2 regions of the Peptacetobacter sp. AB800 genome follow, and region 1 is predicted to be linked to the other one. Evidence: riboswitches for the same ligand, from Rfam matches in the RefSeq annotation. Region 1 holds a riboswitch; the other holds the start of a gene.
The links. Region 1 has a riboswitch for S-adenosylmethionine ahead of ACK2WN_RS09470 (methionine ABC transporter ATP-binding protein). Riboswitches for the same ligand answer to the same signal wherever they lie in the genome.
Positions count from the first base shown of each region.

Region 2: another riboswitch for S-adenosylmethionine. It lies ahead of metK (methionine adenosyltransferase); the one in region 1 lies ahead of ACK2WN_RS09470 (methionine ABC transporter ATP-binding protein).

Region 1 is NZ_JBLOUI010000035.1:658-8,815, forward strand. Features, by position in the region: gene ACK2WN_RS09455 (helix-turn-helix domain-containing protein) at 1-267, opposite strand, end outside; gene ACK2WN_RS09460 (MetQ/NlpA family ABC transporter substrate-binding protein) at 708-1,511, opposite strand; gene ACK2WN_RS09465 (methionine ABC transporter permease) at 1,720-2,373, opposite strand; gene ACK2WN_RS09470 (methionine ABC transporter ATP-binding protein) at 2,363-3,331, opposite strand; SAM riboswitch class I at 3,421-3,531, opposite strand; gene clpB (ATP-dependent chaperone ClpB) at 4,124-6,718, opposite strand; gene ACK2WN_RS09480 (hypothetical protein) at 6,736-7,329, opposite strand; gene ACK2WN_RS09485 (replication/maintenance protein RepL) at 7,345-7,761, opposite strand; gene ACK2WN_RS09490 (GGDEF domain-containing protein) at 8,017-8,158, shown strand, end outside.
Region 2 is NZ_JBLOUI010000008.1:37,592-45,749, reverse strand. Features, by position in the region: gene ACK2WN_RS04455 (PTS system mannose/fructose/sorbose family transporter subunit IID) at 1-208, shown strand, start outside; gene ACK2WN_RS04450 (DUF956 family protein) at 295-684, shown strand; gene ACK2WN_RS04445 (rhodanese-like domain-containing protein) at 911-1,687, shown strand; gene murA (UDP-N-acetylglucosamine 1-carboxyvinyltransferase) at 2,067-3,317, shown strand; gene ACK2WN_RS04435 (rod shape-determining protein) at 3,468-4,511, shown strand; gene fabZ (3-hydroxyacyl-ACP dehydratase FabZ) at 4,593-5,021, shown strand; SAM riboswitch class I at 5,127-5,228, shown strand; gene metK (methionine adenosyltransferase) at 5,429-6,622, shown strand; gene ACK2WN_RS04420 (SprT-like domain-containing protein) at 6,738-7,109, shown strand; gene ACK2WN_RS04415 (ATP-dependent RecD-like DNA helicase) at 7,221-8,158, shown strand, end outside.

The DNA of each region.
Region 1 (8,158 bases):
TTTACCATCTGTTATCTCAAATACTTCTTTTTCATAACTTCTTATAACGGTTTTTTTGTGTTCTTTTGGTTTCATAAAGAAGTAAGTTAAATCTACTTCTAATACATCAGCAATTTTTTCAAGTGAGTCTGTAGCTACACTTGTAAGACCTCTTTCTAGCTGCGATAAAAATCCTATTGATAGATTAGTTTTTTCGCTCATATCTTTAAGAGTCATCTGTTTCTGTGTTCTGAGTCTTTTTATTTTAGCACCTATATTTTTATTCATTAAGCTCACCCCTACAGATTTATTTTTTATATACTATAGTGCCACATATTTTTATGTAGACAAAAAATTTAGAAAATTCTTATGTGCTTTATTTTTTAAGAATTTTTCTTTATACCTTTATTGTATATTTTTTTCTGATAAAAAACAATCTATTATCAGAATAATTTTTGTATACATTCAATTTTTATCTTTAAGGGTATATTTTTTTATTTTAACAGTTTGAAAAGTGTTTTCTCTTTTATTATTATGAAGATTATTTTCTTGATTTAAAATTAATTATAGTATAAATTTTGTTTTTATATTAGTATTATTAAAATTTTTAATAACTTTTATTTATAGAAAGAAACCCTACAGATTTATTATTCATTTTAATCTGTAGGGCTTTATTATTTACTATTGAGTTTTTCTAATATCTTTATGGTTTAATCTGGTTTACTTTATTAGAAAGCTGGTATTATAGCTCCGTTGAATTTTTCTTCTATGAATGTTTTTACTTCATCACTATTTAAAGCTTCTGATAATACTTTTATTTTTTCGCTGTCTTTGTTGTCTTCTCTACAAGCTAATATATTAACGTATGGAGAATCTGCTTCTTCTAGTGCTATAGCATCTTTAGTTGGGTTAAGATCTGCTTCTAAAGCATAGTTAGAGTTTATAACTGCTGCATCTACATCTGCTAAAGCTGTTGGTAACTGTTCTGCATTCATATCTATTACTTCTATATTTTTAGGATTTTCTGTTATATCTACTTTTGTAACTAATTCTTTGTCTGCTAATTTTATTATTCCATTTTTAGCTAATAATTCTAGTGCTCTTGATCCATTTGTTGGGTCATTAGGTATAGCTACTTTTGCTCCATCTGGTAAATCAGCTAAAGATTTTAAATCATTTGAGTATACACCCATTGGTTCTATATGAACTTTTGCTGTATATGTTAATTTATATCCTTTTTCTTTAACTGTTTCTTCTAAGTATGGTATATGCTGGAAGTAGTTAGCATCTAATGAACCTTCATCTAGTGCTGTATTTGGTAGTACATAGTCACTGAATTCCTGTACTTCTAATTCATATCCTTCTTTTTCAAGTATTGGTTTTACTGCTTCATTAAGAATTACTGCATGTGGGTTAGCTGTTGCTCCTACTACTATTTTTTTATCGTCTTCTGCCGATTTTGATCCACATCCTACTACTGATAATGCTATTACTGATGCTATTGCTACTGATAATAATTTTTTTAATTTCATTGTTTTGTCCTCCTAAACTATAGTTCTTTACCTTATGATTTTTATAATTACTGATTATTTTCAGTTTGATGTATATCCTTAGGTTCTGCAGCTACCTAAGGATTTTTTATAATCTCGAATACCTCGAGTTATAGGCTATTGCTTTAAATTTTATTTTTTCTATATTTTAAATCTATTTATCCTAGTTTTATTATATTTTTATGTTTTATTATTTTAGTTTTTTGTATATTACATTTCCTAATGACTGTATTATCTGTACTAATATTGCAAGAGCTACTACTGTGTATAACATTACGTTATCATCAAAGCTCTGGTATCCATAAACTATAGCTACTTTACCAAATCCTCCAGCTCCAACTGCTCCTGCCATTGCTGTACAACCAAGTATTGATATTATTGAAAGTGTTATACCTGATATTATTGAAGGCATTGCTTCTTTCACCATAACCTTCCATATTATCTGAGATTTTGTTGCTCCAAATGATCTTGCTGCTTCTATAAGTCCTTCATCAACTTCATTTAAAGCACTTTCTATTACTCTAGCTATAAATGGTGCTGAACCTATTGTTATTGGAACTATAGCTGCTGTTTCTCCTATACTTGTTCCAACTATTAATCTAGTTAAAGGTATCATTGCTATCATTAATATAATGAATGGGAAACTTCTTAAAATATTTACTATAAATCCTACTATTGAGTTTACTGTTTTGTTTGGGCTTAGCCCATTTGGTTTTGTAAGTACTAGTATAACTGCCATCACAAATCCTATGATTGTTGCTAATACTGTAGGAACCAATGTCATGTATATTGTTTCCCCTAATGCTCCAAGGAATAATTTACTTAAGAAATCGCTAATTGACATTTTCTATTTCCTCCCATCTTATATCTTTATCAGTTAAGAATTTTTTAACTGCCTCTCCATTTTCATTTGGCACGTTTATTATTAAAGATCCAAGTACATCGTCTTTGAATTTTTCAAGTCTACCAAATACTATAGATACGTCTATGTCTAATTCCCTAGCCATACTTGTTATTATTGAATCGTTTGATATGTCTTTAGGGAATAATATTTTTACGTTTGTTCCCTCTGGAAGAACTATATTTTCTTCTCCAAGTAATTTTCTAAGGCCTGCTGTATTTTTTAGGAATATTTCTTCTGTTTCTCCTACTTCTAATACCTGTCCATTTTCCATTATTGCTATTCTTCCACATATCTGTTTTATAACTTCCATCTGATGAGTTACAACTACTACTGTTATTCCCATCTTTTTGTTTATATCTTCTATTAAAGTAAGGATTGATTTAGTTGTATTTGGGTCAAGTGCTGATGTTGCCTCGTCACATAATAGAACTTTTGGATTAAGTGCTAATGCTCTTGCTATTGCAACTCTCTGTTTCTGACCACCGGATAAGTTTCTAGGTTTATCATTTCTTCTTTCCTTTAACCCTACTAATTCTAAAAGCTCCATTACTCTTTTTTCTTTTTCTGCTTTTGAGTATCCAAAGCATTCTAGAGGAAGTGCTACATTTTCAAATACTGTTTTTCTTTCTAGTAGTGAGAAATGCTGGAATATCATTCCTAAGTCTTTTCTTAACTCTCTCATTTCTTTTTCGTTAAGGTCTTTAACCTCTTTGCCATCTACTTTTACGCTACCTTCCTGATATGGTTCAAGTCCATTCATACATCTTAATATTGTAGATTTTCCTGCACCACTGTGTCCTATGATACCAAAAATCTCACCTTCATTTATCTCAATATTCACATCTTTCAGAACTTGCTTTTCCCCAAAGAATTTATTAACATTCTTTACTGAAATCATACTATCTTCCTTCCTTTCCTTGCTTCCATCTCATCAATAAATCTAAAAAAAGCCCGAGTATAAAACTCGGGCATTACTGTACGGATTTATACTCATCTATCAACTGATTATTACTAGTTGCAGGATTTAGCACCGCTGTATATATTTATACCGGTTGCCGGGTTTCACAGGGCCAGTCCCTCCACCACTCTTGATAAGACGTTGTTTATTAATTTTTTCTATTTGATGTTTTGTGTTCATCTATCTTGATTAATACTATATAATTTTTCGTAAATTTTGTCAATACATTTTTTCATAGTTTTTTCTGTTTTCAGAAAATTAACATCACATGCAATTTTTCTTCTTTATTCAATCTATTGAAATTTCAATTGCTTAGTATTTTTTACAATTCAAAAAATTTTTTTATTTTTTATCAGTTTATAAAAGATTTGCAAGTATATAATAATTTTGTTAAAAATTTTTTACAAAAAAAAGAATGGGTCTTCTAAGGGTCCCATTCTACACGCAGATTATTATTTTTTATAATTGATTGTTTTACCACGACAACCAGCCACTTCAAGAAACGTTTTCTTACGGTTTTTATTTTAACATTATTTGCAAACTTTTTCAAAGTTATCTATTTATTTTTATATATTATTTTTTTTATATTTATTTTTTACAATAAAAATGCTGCTGCAAGATATCTATCATAATATCTTAACAGCAGCACTTTTGGTAGGGCTACACATATATCTAATTTAATTTTTCAAGCTTATTATATTTTATCTAATAGCTTTTGAAAACAGGGTACGCCTATTTAACTGTTATATTTATATTATCTCCAGCTCCATCTATTACAACAGTAGATCCATTGTATATTTCGCCTGAGATTAATTTCTTAGCAAGCATAGTTTCTAATGTACCACTGATGTATCTCTTTAATGGTCTAGCTCCATATACTGGGTCATAGCCTTCATTTATCATTACTTCTTTAGCTCCATCAGTAAGTTCTATTTTTATTTCTCTATCTGCTAATCTATTTCTTAATCCCTGCATGAATATATCTATTATCTGTTTGATTTCTTCTCTATTTAGAGGAGTGAACATTATAATATCGTCTACTCTGTTTAGGAATTCTGGTTTAAATCTGTGTTTCATTTCGCTCATTACAACATCATTTACTTCTTCAGTTATGTTTCCACCTGATTCAAGTAAGTACTGACTACCTATATTAGATGTCATTATGATTATAGTATTCTTGAAGTCAACTGTTTTACCTTTGTTGTCTGTAAGTCTACCGTCATCTAATATCTGTAAGAATATATTAAATACGTCTTCGTGAGCTTTTTCTATTTCGTCGAATAGTATAACTGAGTATGGTTTTCTTCTTACAGCTTCAGTTAGCTGTCCTCCTTCTTCGTATCCTACATATCCTGGAGGTGGACCAACTAATCTAGATACTGAGTGTTTTTCCATGTACTCAGACATATCTATTCTGATTATATTATCTTCGCTATCGAATAAGTTTCTAGCTAAAGTTTTTGCAAGTTCTGTTTTACCAACACCTGTAGGTCCTAAGAATATGAATGATCCTATTGGTTTATTTTCATCTTTTAGTCCAGCTCTTGCTCTTATTACAGCATCAGATACAGCTGTAACAGCCTTATCCTGACCTATTACTCTCTTATGTAATTCATCTTCTAGTTTAAGAAGTTTTTCTCTTTCTCCTTCAAGAAGTTTTGTAACAGGTATACCAGTCCATTTTGATACTATTTCTGATATTTCGTCTTCTGTTACATCTTCTTTTAGAAGTGGTGTTTCAGATGCATTTTTCATCCGTTCTTCTTTTTCTTTTATAGATTCTTCTAAGTGAGGTATTTCACTGTATTTAACTTCAGCTGCTTTATTATAGTCGTATTCTCTTTCGTATTTTTCTACTCTACCTCTAGCATCATCTAACTGAGATTTTAAGTTTTTAATTTCTGTTATGTAAGATTTTTCTTTATCGTATTTAGCTGTCATTTCATCATTCATAGATTTTAATTCAGCTATTTCTCTCTGTATATCTATTAATCTTGCTTTACTCTTATCGTCTTCTTCTTTTAGAAGTGCTTCTCTTTCAGTTTCTAGAGTAAATAATTTTCTTCTTATTGAGTCTAGTTCTGTTGGAAGAGAGTCTATTTCACTTCTTATCATTGCACTAGCTTCATCTATTAAATCTATAGCTTTATCTGGTAGGAATCTATCACTTATATATCTATCTGATAATTTTGCAGCTGCAACTATTGCATTATCGTGGATTCTTATACCATGATGTATTTCAAATCTTTCTTTTAATCCTCTTAGTATTGATATTGTATCTTCAACACTAGGTTCTTCTGCTATTACTGTCTGGAATCTTCTTTCTAGTGCTTTATCCTTTTCTATATATTTTCTATATTCGTCGAATGTTGTAGCACCTATGCAGTTTAATTCACCTCTAGCAAGCATTGGTTTTATTAAGTTACCTGCATCCATAGATCCTTCTGTTTTACCTGCTCCAACTATATTGTGGATTTCATCTATGAATAATATTATCTTACCATCAGAGCCCTGAACTTCTTTAAGTACTGCTTTTAATCTTTCTTCAAATTCTCCTCTGTATTTTGCACCTGCTATTAATGCACCCATATCAAGTGAGAATATTATTTTGTCTTTTAGACCTTCAGGAACATCTCCTCTAACTATTCTTTCTGCTAACCCTTCAACTATTGCAGTTTTACCAACACCAGGTTCACCTATTAAAACTGGGTTGTTTTTAGTTCTTCTTGATAATATTCTGATAACACGTCTTATTTCGTCATCTCTACCAATTACTGGGTCTAATTTATTCTTTTTAGCTAAATCTACTAAATTTGTACCGTATTTAGCTAATGCATCGTATGTACCCTCTGGATCCTGAGTATCTACTCTCTGATTTCCCCTTACCTGGTGAAGTACACCTAAGAATGCATCCTTAGTTATACCAAATTCTTTTAATATCTTGCCTGTAGCTGTATTTTTTTCAAGCTCTATAATAGCAAGCATAACGTGTTCAACACTTATATATGAATCTTTGAAGTCCTTTGATATTTCTTCTGCTTTTAAAAGTACCTCGTTTATTCTTCTAGTAGCTGTAACCCCCTGAGATTGAGCTCCTTCCCCATAAACTTTAGGTATTCTATCTAATTCATTTTCTACAGATCTTCTAACTGAATCTGGAGATATTCCCATTTTTTCTATTATATTAGGAATTAATCCATCTTCCTGATTCATTAATGCTGAAAATAAATGTATTGTATCAACCTGCTGGTTGTTATGTCTGACAGCCTCTTGGAAAGCTTCATTCAGACTCTTCTGTACTCTTACTGTCATTTTTTCTACGTCCATAATCTATCCCTCCATTTTTATGCTCTATCATTTATTATTATAGATTTTCTCAAATCTATTAAACTATCTAGAAGATTTTCTCCCCTAGTAGTATCAAACCTTAAATTCATTACAAAACTCTTATCCTCATTGAAAAATCTAAACAAATCATTTGAAGATGCATTTAAATATAGATTTGTATCAATCTGTCTATCCTCTCCAACCATGAGATTGTTGCATTTTTCTAAGAATGAGTTTCTAAAATTCATAGTGTATGCACCTGAATTTTGATCATAGCTGTAAAAGGCTACATTGTTGAATACTCCAATTAGATTAGAGTTTATAAAATTATACATTCTGTTATTGTTGTATATTGATATTTGTTCATATATATACTCCCTAAAAATTGGATGTACGTTTTTTTCAAGCTTTACCGCCAACTCTTGTGGCATTTCAAAGTATATCTTCCAGTACTTTGGATTATCCTTTTCTAAAGTAAGAGCTGTCTTTTGTCTGCCTTTATCTTCAAATTTATATAGTTTACAGATAAAGTTACTTTTTTGAAGAGAAGTTCTCTGTTCTTCAAAAAAGGAATCAAACCACTGGAGTATATTTCTATCTAGCTTCAGCATCTAAATCCCTTCTTCCTATTTATATTTTTTCTTGGATAAGGAATTGTACTCCTCCATTAGCTGATCTCTTTCTGGTTTGCTGCCCTTATAAGAGATAGCTGGGTTTATCATATACTCCCCATTTCTTACCCTCTGAATAAAGTCTCTTTTCTTCAACTTTGTAAACAATGTCGAAAGAGATGTTTTCGGATAATCAAAGATTTCTGCCATTTCATCTAAAGTCATTCTTATCTTATTCTCTCTATCCATAGCTTCTATAAGCATAAGTGGAATTAAATCTTTTTTTGTATAAGACCCTTCTACAACCTTGACGAAATTTTTTAAGCATATATTTGAATACTTATCCTTCTTGGGTACGAGGTTTCTACTTTCTGTATATTTTTGATCTACATCAACTTTTGATGAACTATTTATCTCAAGCACTTTACTCACCTCGTTTCTTCCTCTTTCGTTAACCCTATCATAGTCCTTTTTTAAATGAATGTCAAAGCAAGTTTTTGTGAAAATTTATCTCTTGCGCTAACTTTTATTTATCTCATAGATAAACTTTTTAATTTTAGTAAACCTAGTATTTTCAACGGCTTGAGTTTAATTTTAAAAAAATATCAATTTTTTTGAAAAAAAATTTTTAATAATCGTTATGTGCTATAATTATCTTAATAAAATTATTTGCAAGAGGTGTTTTTTATGGCGGGGGATTTAATTTTAACAAGTCAAAAGTTAATATTAAGCACAAATTATATGCTTTTTTTATACGGATTATTTACAATTTTTATGTTTTCACTTTTAGATAGGTATATGAATGAAGTAAGCTCTATGGATTTTTTAT
Region 2 (8,158 bases), on a different contig from region 1:
AATGTATAACTCATTAGGTGGAAATGCTCTAGATGTAGTTAAAACAACTACATTACAGGCTAACTTAGATCAGTTAATACCTGGACTTGCAGCTTTATTATTAACATTATTATGCTGTAAGTTATTAAAGAAAAATGTATCTCCAATAGTAATAATCATAGCATTATTCATAGTTGGTATAGGTGCTCACTTATTAGGTATAATGTAATTAAATATTTTCAAATATATTACAAAGGAAAAGCTCAGTTATCTGAGCTTTTTCTTTAAATATAATAATTTTTAGGAGGGTGTTTTATGGCACAATCAATGAATACAAAAGTAGACTATACAGTACCTGCAACATCATTTTTAGGTTTAACTAGCTACGGAAATGTAATGATTGGTGATAAAGCGTTTGAATTCTATAATGAAAAAAATGTAAATGATTACATTCAGATTCCTTGGACAGAAGTAGATCATGTACTTGGATCTGTAAGTTTTCGTGGAAAATGGATATCTCGTTTTGCAATAGTTACCAAAGAAAATGGAACATATAGCTTTTCTACAAGAGATAACAAAGCTACTTTAAGAGCTGTAAACAAATATATAGAATCAGACAAATTATTAAAATCTTTGACTTTCTTCCAGGTAATAGGACGTGGGTTGAAAAGATTATTTAGAATAAAAAATAAAAATGAAAAATAAAGAAATAAATTAGAGTGTATGAAAATACACTTTTTTTTATGCAAAAAATATTCATAAGTAAAACTTATGAATAAATGAATAAATTATATATTTACCAAAACTATATTACTTGGTTATACTATAGTTATTAACTATAAATTAAAAAGATTAAAATCGTAAAAAAATGTTTTTATATGTTATAATTAAAGCAAGAACGCATATCAACTATGGAAGGTAGGGACACAAAATGAAATTAAACAAAAAATTTAAAGTTCTAGCAATAGGTGCAGCATTAGTATTATCTATAGGTGCTGTTGGATGTAGTAAACAGGAAGAAGCTCCAAAAGAAGATACTCAGCAGGAACAGGCTAAAGCAGAAGTTAAAACTATAAAAGGTGACGAAGTAGTGGAAGCTATGAAAGATGCTAACACTGTAGTAATAGATGCTAGAGATGCTTCTGAATACGAAGCTGGACATATAAAAGGAGCATTAAATGTTTTTGTAGATGAAGCTGAATCTAAACTTGGTGATCTTGAACAGTATAAAGATAAAAAAGTTATAGTATACTGCAACTCAGGAAACAAGAGTGGAAAATTAGCACAGTTATTAGTAGACAACGGATTTACAGATGTTTCTAATGCAGATGGTGTTAAACAGTATGAATATGAATTAGTTCAGGGTAAAGAAGAACCTAAAGCAGAAAAAGCAGAAGTTAAAACTATGAAAGGTGATGAAGTAGTAGAAGCAATGAAAGATACTGCTAACACTGTAGTAATAGACGCTAGAGATGCTAAAGATTTCGCTAAAGGACATATCGATGGTGCTATAAACGTATTCGTTGATGAAGCTGAAGATAAATTAGGTGAATTAGAACAGTACAAAGACAAAAAGGTTATAGTATACTGCAACTCAGGAAACAAGAGTGGAAAATTAGCACAGTTCTTAGTAGACAATGGATTTACAGATGTTTACAATGCAGACGGTGTTAAACAGTACGAATACAACCTAGTTAAAGGTGAATAATTAAAATAGAATAATAGATTATTTTTTAGAAAAGACTGTATTTATAAAAATACAGTCTTTTTTTTGTTAATCCCTTCATAAAGTTTACATAAAGTGATATAATTGATAAGGCGTAAAATGTTGAATTGTAGATAAATGATGAAATGATTCAAATTTTGCGACTAATTAAAAAAGGTTACAAACTCATCAAGAGTAATGAAATTTTTAGAAAATTATTATATAATAAAGAATACGATAAAAATAAAAATTAAACATAAATACACTAAAAAACAGTGTATTAAAATAGAATATAAACATAAAAATACTAGACGATAGAATAAATATATAAATATGAGAGATAGCCAAATTAAATATAGATAAAAGTTAGAGGAGAAAAAATATGCCAAAAATAATAGTTAAAAAGAGTGAACCTTTAAGAGGTACAGTTAAAATAGACGGAGCAAAAAATGCTGTATTACCAATAATAGCAGCTACATTACTTGCAGAAGGGAAATCAGTTTTAAAAGGAGTACCAAATCTTAGAGATGTTCATGTTATATCAGATCTTTTAAGACATTTAGGTGCTGAAGTAACATATGAAGGAACTACTTTAACAGTAGATGCAAGCAATATAACTACTTGTGAAGCACCATACGAACTAGTTAGAAAAATGAGAGCTTCATTCTTAGTGATGGGACCTTTACTTGCTAGATTTAACCATACAAAAATATCTATGCCAGGAGGATGTGCTATAGGAACAAGACCTATAGACCTACATCTAAAAGGATTTAAATCATTAGGGGCAGAAGTAGAAATAGATCATGGATTTGTTGAAGCAAAAACAGAAAAACTAACTGGGAACAAATTATACCTTGATTTCCCATCAGTAGGGGCTACAGAAAACATAATGATGGCTGCAGCATTAGCAGAAGGAACAACTATAATAGAAAATGCAGCAGAAGAGCCAGAAATAGTTGACTTAGCTAACTTCCTAAATGAAATGGGAGCAAATGTTAAAGGTGCAGGAACAAATACAATAAAAATAAAAGGTGTTGAATCTTTAAAAGGTGCTGAACATACAGTAATACCTGACAGAATAGAAGCAGCTACATATATGGTTGCAGCAGCTATGACAAAAGGTGATATAACTGTGGAAAACGTACTTATGGAACACTTAAAACCAATAATAGCAAAATTAAGAGAAACTGGTTGTGAAATAATCGAAATGGAAAATGCGGTTAGAGTAATAGGACCAGAAGTATTAAAACCAATAGATATAAAAACACTTCCACATCCTGGATTCCCAACAGATGTGCAGGCACAGTTTATGGCAATGCTTACAATAGCTAATGGTACAGCAGTTGTTATAGAAACTGTATTTGAAAATAGATTTATGCATGTTGCTGAATTCAACAGAATGGGAGCAGATATAAAAATAGAAGGAAGAAGCGCTATAGTAAATGGTGTTGATAAATTATACGGAGCTAAAGTTAATGCAACTGATTTAAGAGCTGGTGCAGCACTTATATTATGTGGACTTATAGCAGAAGGTGAAACACAGATAGGTGAAATATACCATATACAGAGAGGTTATGTGGATATAGACAAAAAAATAAGAGCTTTAGGTGGAAACATAGAAATAGTTGAATAATATTTAAAATTGGAAAATACCTAAGGTTTATTAATAATGCGGAAAAATAATAGATTTACAAGATAATAATAATTTGAAAATATGATATAATTGAGTATATAGCTAAATTTATTTAGCAAAAAATATTTAAATGACAAAGGAGTTTTTGAAATGGCAAAAGTATCTGGTGCTGATATAGGAATAGATTTAGGGACAGCTAATGTCTTAGTATATGTGAGTGGAAAAGGAATAGTACTTGAAGAACCTTCAGTAGTTGCAATAGATAATAAAACAAATGAAATATTAGCGGTTGGTAAAGAAGCAAAAAGAATGATAGGTAGAACACCTGCTAATATATCAGCTATAAGACCTCTTAGAGATGGTGTTATATCTGACTACAATACAACAGAAAAAATGTTAAAATATTTTGTTGAAAAAATAGTAGAAAAGAAAGGCTTCGGTAAAATAGTAATGCCTAGAATAATGGTATGTGTACCAACTGGCGTTACAGAGGTTGAAAAAAGAGCGGTTGAAGATGCTACAAAACAGGCTGGAGCTAGAGAAGTTTATGTTATAGAAGAACCTATAGCTGCTGCAATAGGTGCAGGAATAGAAATAGGTGAACCAAGTGGAAACATGATAATAGATATCGGTGGTGGTACTGTCGATATAGCAGTAATATCTCTTGGTGGAGCTGTTGTCAGCGACTCTATAAAAATGGGTGGAGATAAATTTGACGACGCAATAACAAAATACATGAAAAAACAGCACAACCTTATAATAGGTGAAAGAACAGCTGAAAAAGTTAAAATGGAAATAGGTAGTGCATTCAAGAGAGAAGAAGAAAAATTCATGAAAGTAACAGGAAGAAACCAGATAACAGGACTTCCATGTACTGTTGAAATAAGCTCAGCAGAAACATTAGAAGCTTTAGATGAATGTGTAGAACAGATAGTTGTTACAACTCACTCTGTACTTGAAAAAACACCACCTGAATTAGCTGCAGATATAAGTGAATCAGGAATAGTTATGACTGGTGGAGGATCACTATTATACGGACTAGACAAGAAAATAGAACAGAGAACTGGAATAAAAGTTAAAATAGCTGACAATCCATTATCTTGTGTTGCAACAGGTACTGGTGCAGCATTAAGTTCATTAGACGTATTAAAAACTGGTGGATCTTTCAAATCAATGCCAGCAGAAGAAAAATAATAAATATCAAATTGTAAAGAGGATTGAGGGGTTTAGTATCTAAACTCCTCAAATTTAAAATAGAGTAATTTGGAGAAAGATATGTTAAATATTGATCAGATAAAGGAAATAATACCACATAGATATCCATTTCTTTTAGTAGATAAAATAGTTGAACTTGAAGAGGGAAAAAGAGCAGTAGGTATAAAAAATGTGACTGCTAATGAACCATTTTTCCAGGGGCATTTCCCAGAATACCCTCTAATGCCAGGCGTTTTAATAATAGAAGCTATGGCACAGGTAGGTGCAGTTGCTATGATGTCTCTTGAAGAAAACAAGGGGAAACTAGGCGTATTTGCTGGCATAGATAAAGTAAGATTTAAAAGAGAAGTAAGACCAGGAGATACATTAACTATGGAAATAGAAATGAAGGCCTTAAAGAGAAACATAGGAAAAGCAGATGCCACAGCTTATGTTGACGGTGAATTAGTGTGCAAGGGAGAATTAATGTTTGCACTTACAGAAAAATAAAATTATCTAAAAATAATAATTTATCTTTTGGTTTGAATTTTATATTGACAAAAGATATAATCTATTATAAAATTAAATTCGTTGAAAAAATAGACAATCTTGATTACCTTATCAAGAGAGGCTGAGGGACAGGCCCGATGAAGCCCGGCAACCACCCACAAGGGAAAAGGTGCTAATTCCTACAGGATTTATCCTGAAAGATGAGGTTATGTTAATTAGTTATGCATAATTAACCTCTTCTTTTAGTGAAGAGGTTTTTTTATTATAAAAATTCTTTGCAAATTAACGCAAATAGATAAATACAATAACTAACATAAAGAATAATAAAAAGAAAATTGGAGAAATCCATAATAGGAAGACGACGTAATATAAAAAGGTAATTTAAAGGAAAAGGGAGGAAAGAAAGAATGGCAAGACATTTATTTACATCAGAATCAGTAACTGAAGGACATCCAGATAAAATCTGTGACCAGATATCAGACTCAATACTAGACGCATTATTAGAAGCAGATCCAAAATCAAGAGTTGCATGTGAAACAACAGTTACAACAGGATTAGTATTAGTAGCAGGGGAAATAAGTACATCAGCATACGTTGATATCCCAAAATTAGTTAGAGAAACAGTAAAAGAAATAGGATACACAAGAGCTAAATTCGGATTTGACTGTGACACTTGTGCAGTTATAACATCTATAGATGAACAGTCAGGCGATATAGCAATGGGTGTTGACGAAGGATTAGAAAGTAAATCAGGAGAAGTAACTGAAGAAGAAATAGAAAAAGTAGGAGCAGGAGACCAGGGTATAATGTTCGGATTTGCTTGTAATGAAACTCCAGAACTTATGCCATTACCAATATCTTTAGCTCACAAATTATCTAGAAGATTAACAGAAGTTAGAAAATCTGGACTTCTTGAATACTTAAGACCAGACGGAAAAACTCAGGTAACTGTAGAATACGAAGACAATAAACCAGTAAGAGTTCATACAATATTAATATCTACTCAGCACAGTGAAGATGTAACAACTGAACAGATAAGAAAAGACTTAATAGAACACGTTATAAAAGCTGTTATACCAGCAGAACTTCTTGATGAAGAAACATTATACTATGTAAACCCAACAGGAAGATTCGTTGTAGGTGGACCACAGGGAGATACAGGACTTACAGGAAGAAAAATAATAATAGATACTTACGGTGGATACTCTAGACATGGTGGTGGAGCATTCTCTGGTAAAGACCCAACAAAAGTTGACAGATCTGCAGCTTATGCAGCAAGATATGTTGCTAAAAATATAGTAGCAGCTGGACTTGCAGACAAATGTGAAATAGAATTATCATACGCTATAGGTGTTGCTAGACCTCTATCTATATTCGTTGATACATTCGGAACTGGAAAAGTTTCTGAAGAAAAACTAGTTGAACTAGTAAACAAACACTTCGACTTAAGACCAGGTGCGATAATAAGAGACTTAGACCTTTTAAGACCAATATACAAACAGTGTGCAGCTTACGGACACTTTGGTAGAACTGACATAGATCTTCCATGGGAAAGAACTGACAAAGCTGAAATACTTAGAAAAGAAGCTCTAGGTGAATAATAAAAATTAATTAGAATTTTAGATGCATACACTTTTTCGATTGATAAGTGTATGCATTTTTTTTAGAAAAATATATTATTATAAATATAGATATGTATAAAAGGAGGGAGTTGTCATGGGTAAATCTTGGACAGTAGAAGATATAAGAAAAGAAATGAAAAAGATGGATAGAATTCTTGGTAAAAAGGGATCTGAACTTCCAATAAAAATAAATCCGAGAATGACAAGAAGTCTTGGAATGTATAAATTTAAGATAGAAGACAAGAAAATAGTACCAGTTTGTTTTGAATTTTCAACAAAGACGGTATCTGGAGAGTACGATGAAAAGACTGTAATAGGGATAATTAGGCATGAATACGCACATTATGCAGCTAATGAAATTCACAAAGAAGCTTGTGGACACGATAGAAGATTTAAAAATATATGTGAATTAGTAGGAGCTCCAGGAAAAGCTGTAATGAGAAAAAATGGAGATAAAGTGTGTTAAAACGAACTTATGTTTGAAAAAAACTCCTACAATTAGTATAATTAATCTTATATGCAGTGAAAATATAAATAGAAAACAAAAATATAGATTTATAACATAGGAGGTGAAAAAGTGGAGAGAATAGAAGGATTAATAACAGATATAGTTTTTCAAAATGAAGATAATGGATATACAATAGCAAAGCTTACTAATGAAGATGGAGAAATTTCTGTGGTGGGATGTATGCCAACCCTTTCTGTAGGCGAGACAGTTGAAGTTGAAGGTAAATGGGGACGACACAAGGTGTACGGAAACCAGTTTGAAGTCAGCAATTTTGTACCTGTTACACCGACATCTATAGAGGGCATTAGGGTATACCTAGCATCTGGAATGATTAAGGGTATAGGAGAAAAAATGGCAAACAAAATAATTGATAGATTTGGCGTAGATACGTTGGATGTTATTCAAAATGCTCCAGAAAGACTTCAGGAAATAGATGGAATAGGAAAGAAAAAAGTTGCTCAGATTGTAGAAAGCTATGAAGAAGATAGAGAACTTAGAAAAATAATTCTTGAATTAGCTCCATTTGGAATAACTCCAAACCTATGTTTAAAGATATATAAAAAATACAACAATAGAGCTATGAAACTAATAAAATCAAACCCGTATAGACTTGCAGAAGATATAAGGGGGATAGGCTTTAAAATAGCAGATAACCTAGCTCAAAAGATAGGTATAGAAAGAGATTCTAAAGACAGAATTAGCCAGGGAATAATCTATGTCTTAAAAAAAGCTCTTGGAGAGGGACATACATTTTTACCAGAAATTGATGTTGAAAGAGAAGCCGTTAAGCTTCTCGGTGTAGAGGTCGAAAAAATAACTGAATGCCTATTAGATTTAGCATATGCTCAGAAAGTTAAACTAGATAAGATAGGAGATAATTTGCTTGTATATCTAATGAACTATTATCTAGCAGAAAATGGTGTGTGCAAGAAGCTTATAGAGCTTGCAACTTTTGACTTTAAAAAGGATAAAAAAATAGATATAGATGCAGAAATAGAAGCTGTAGA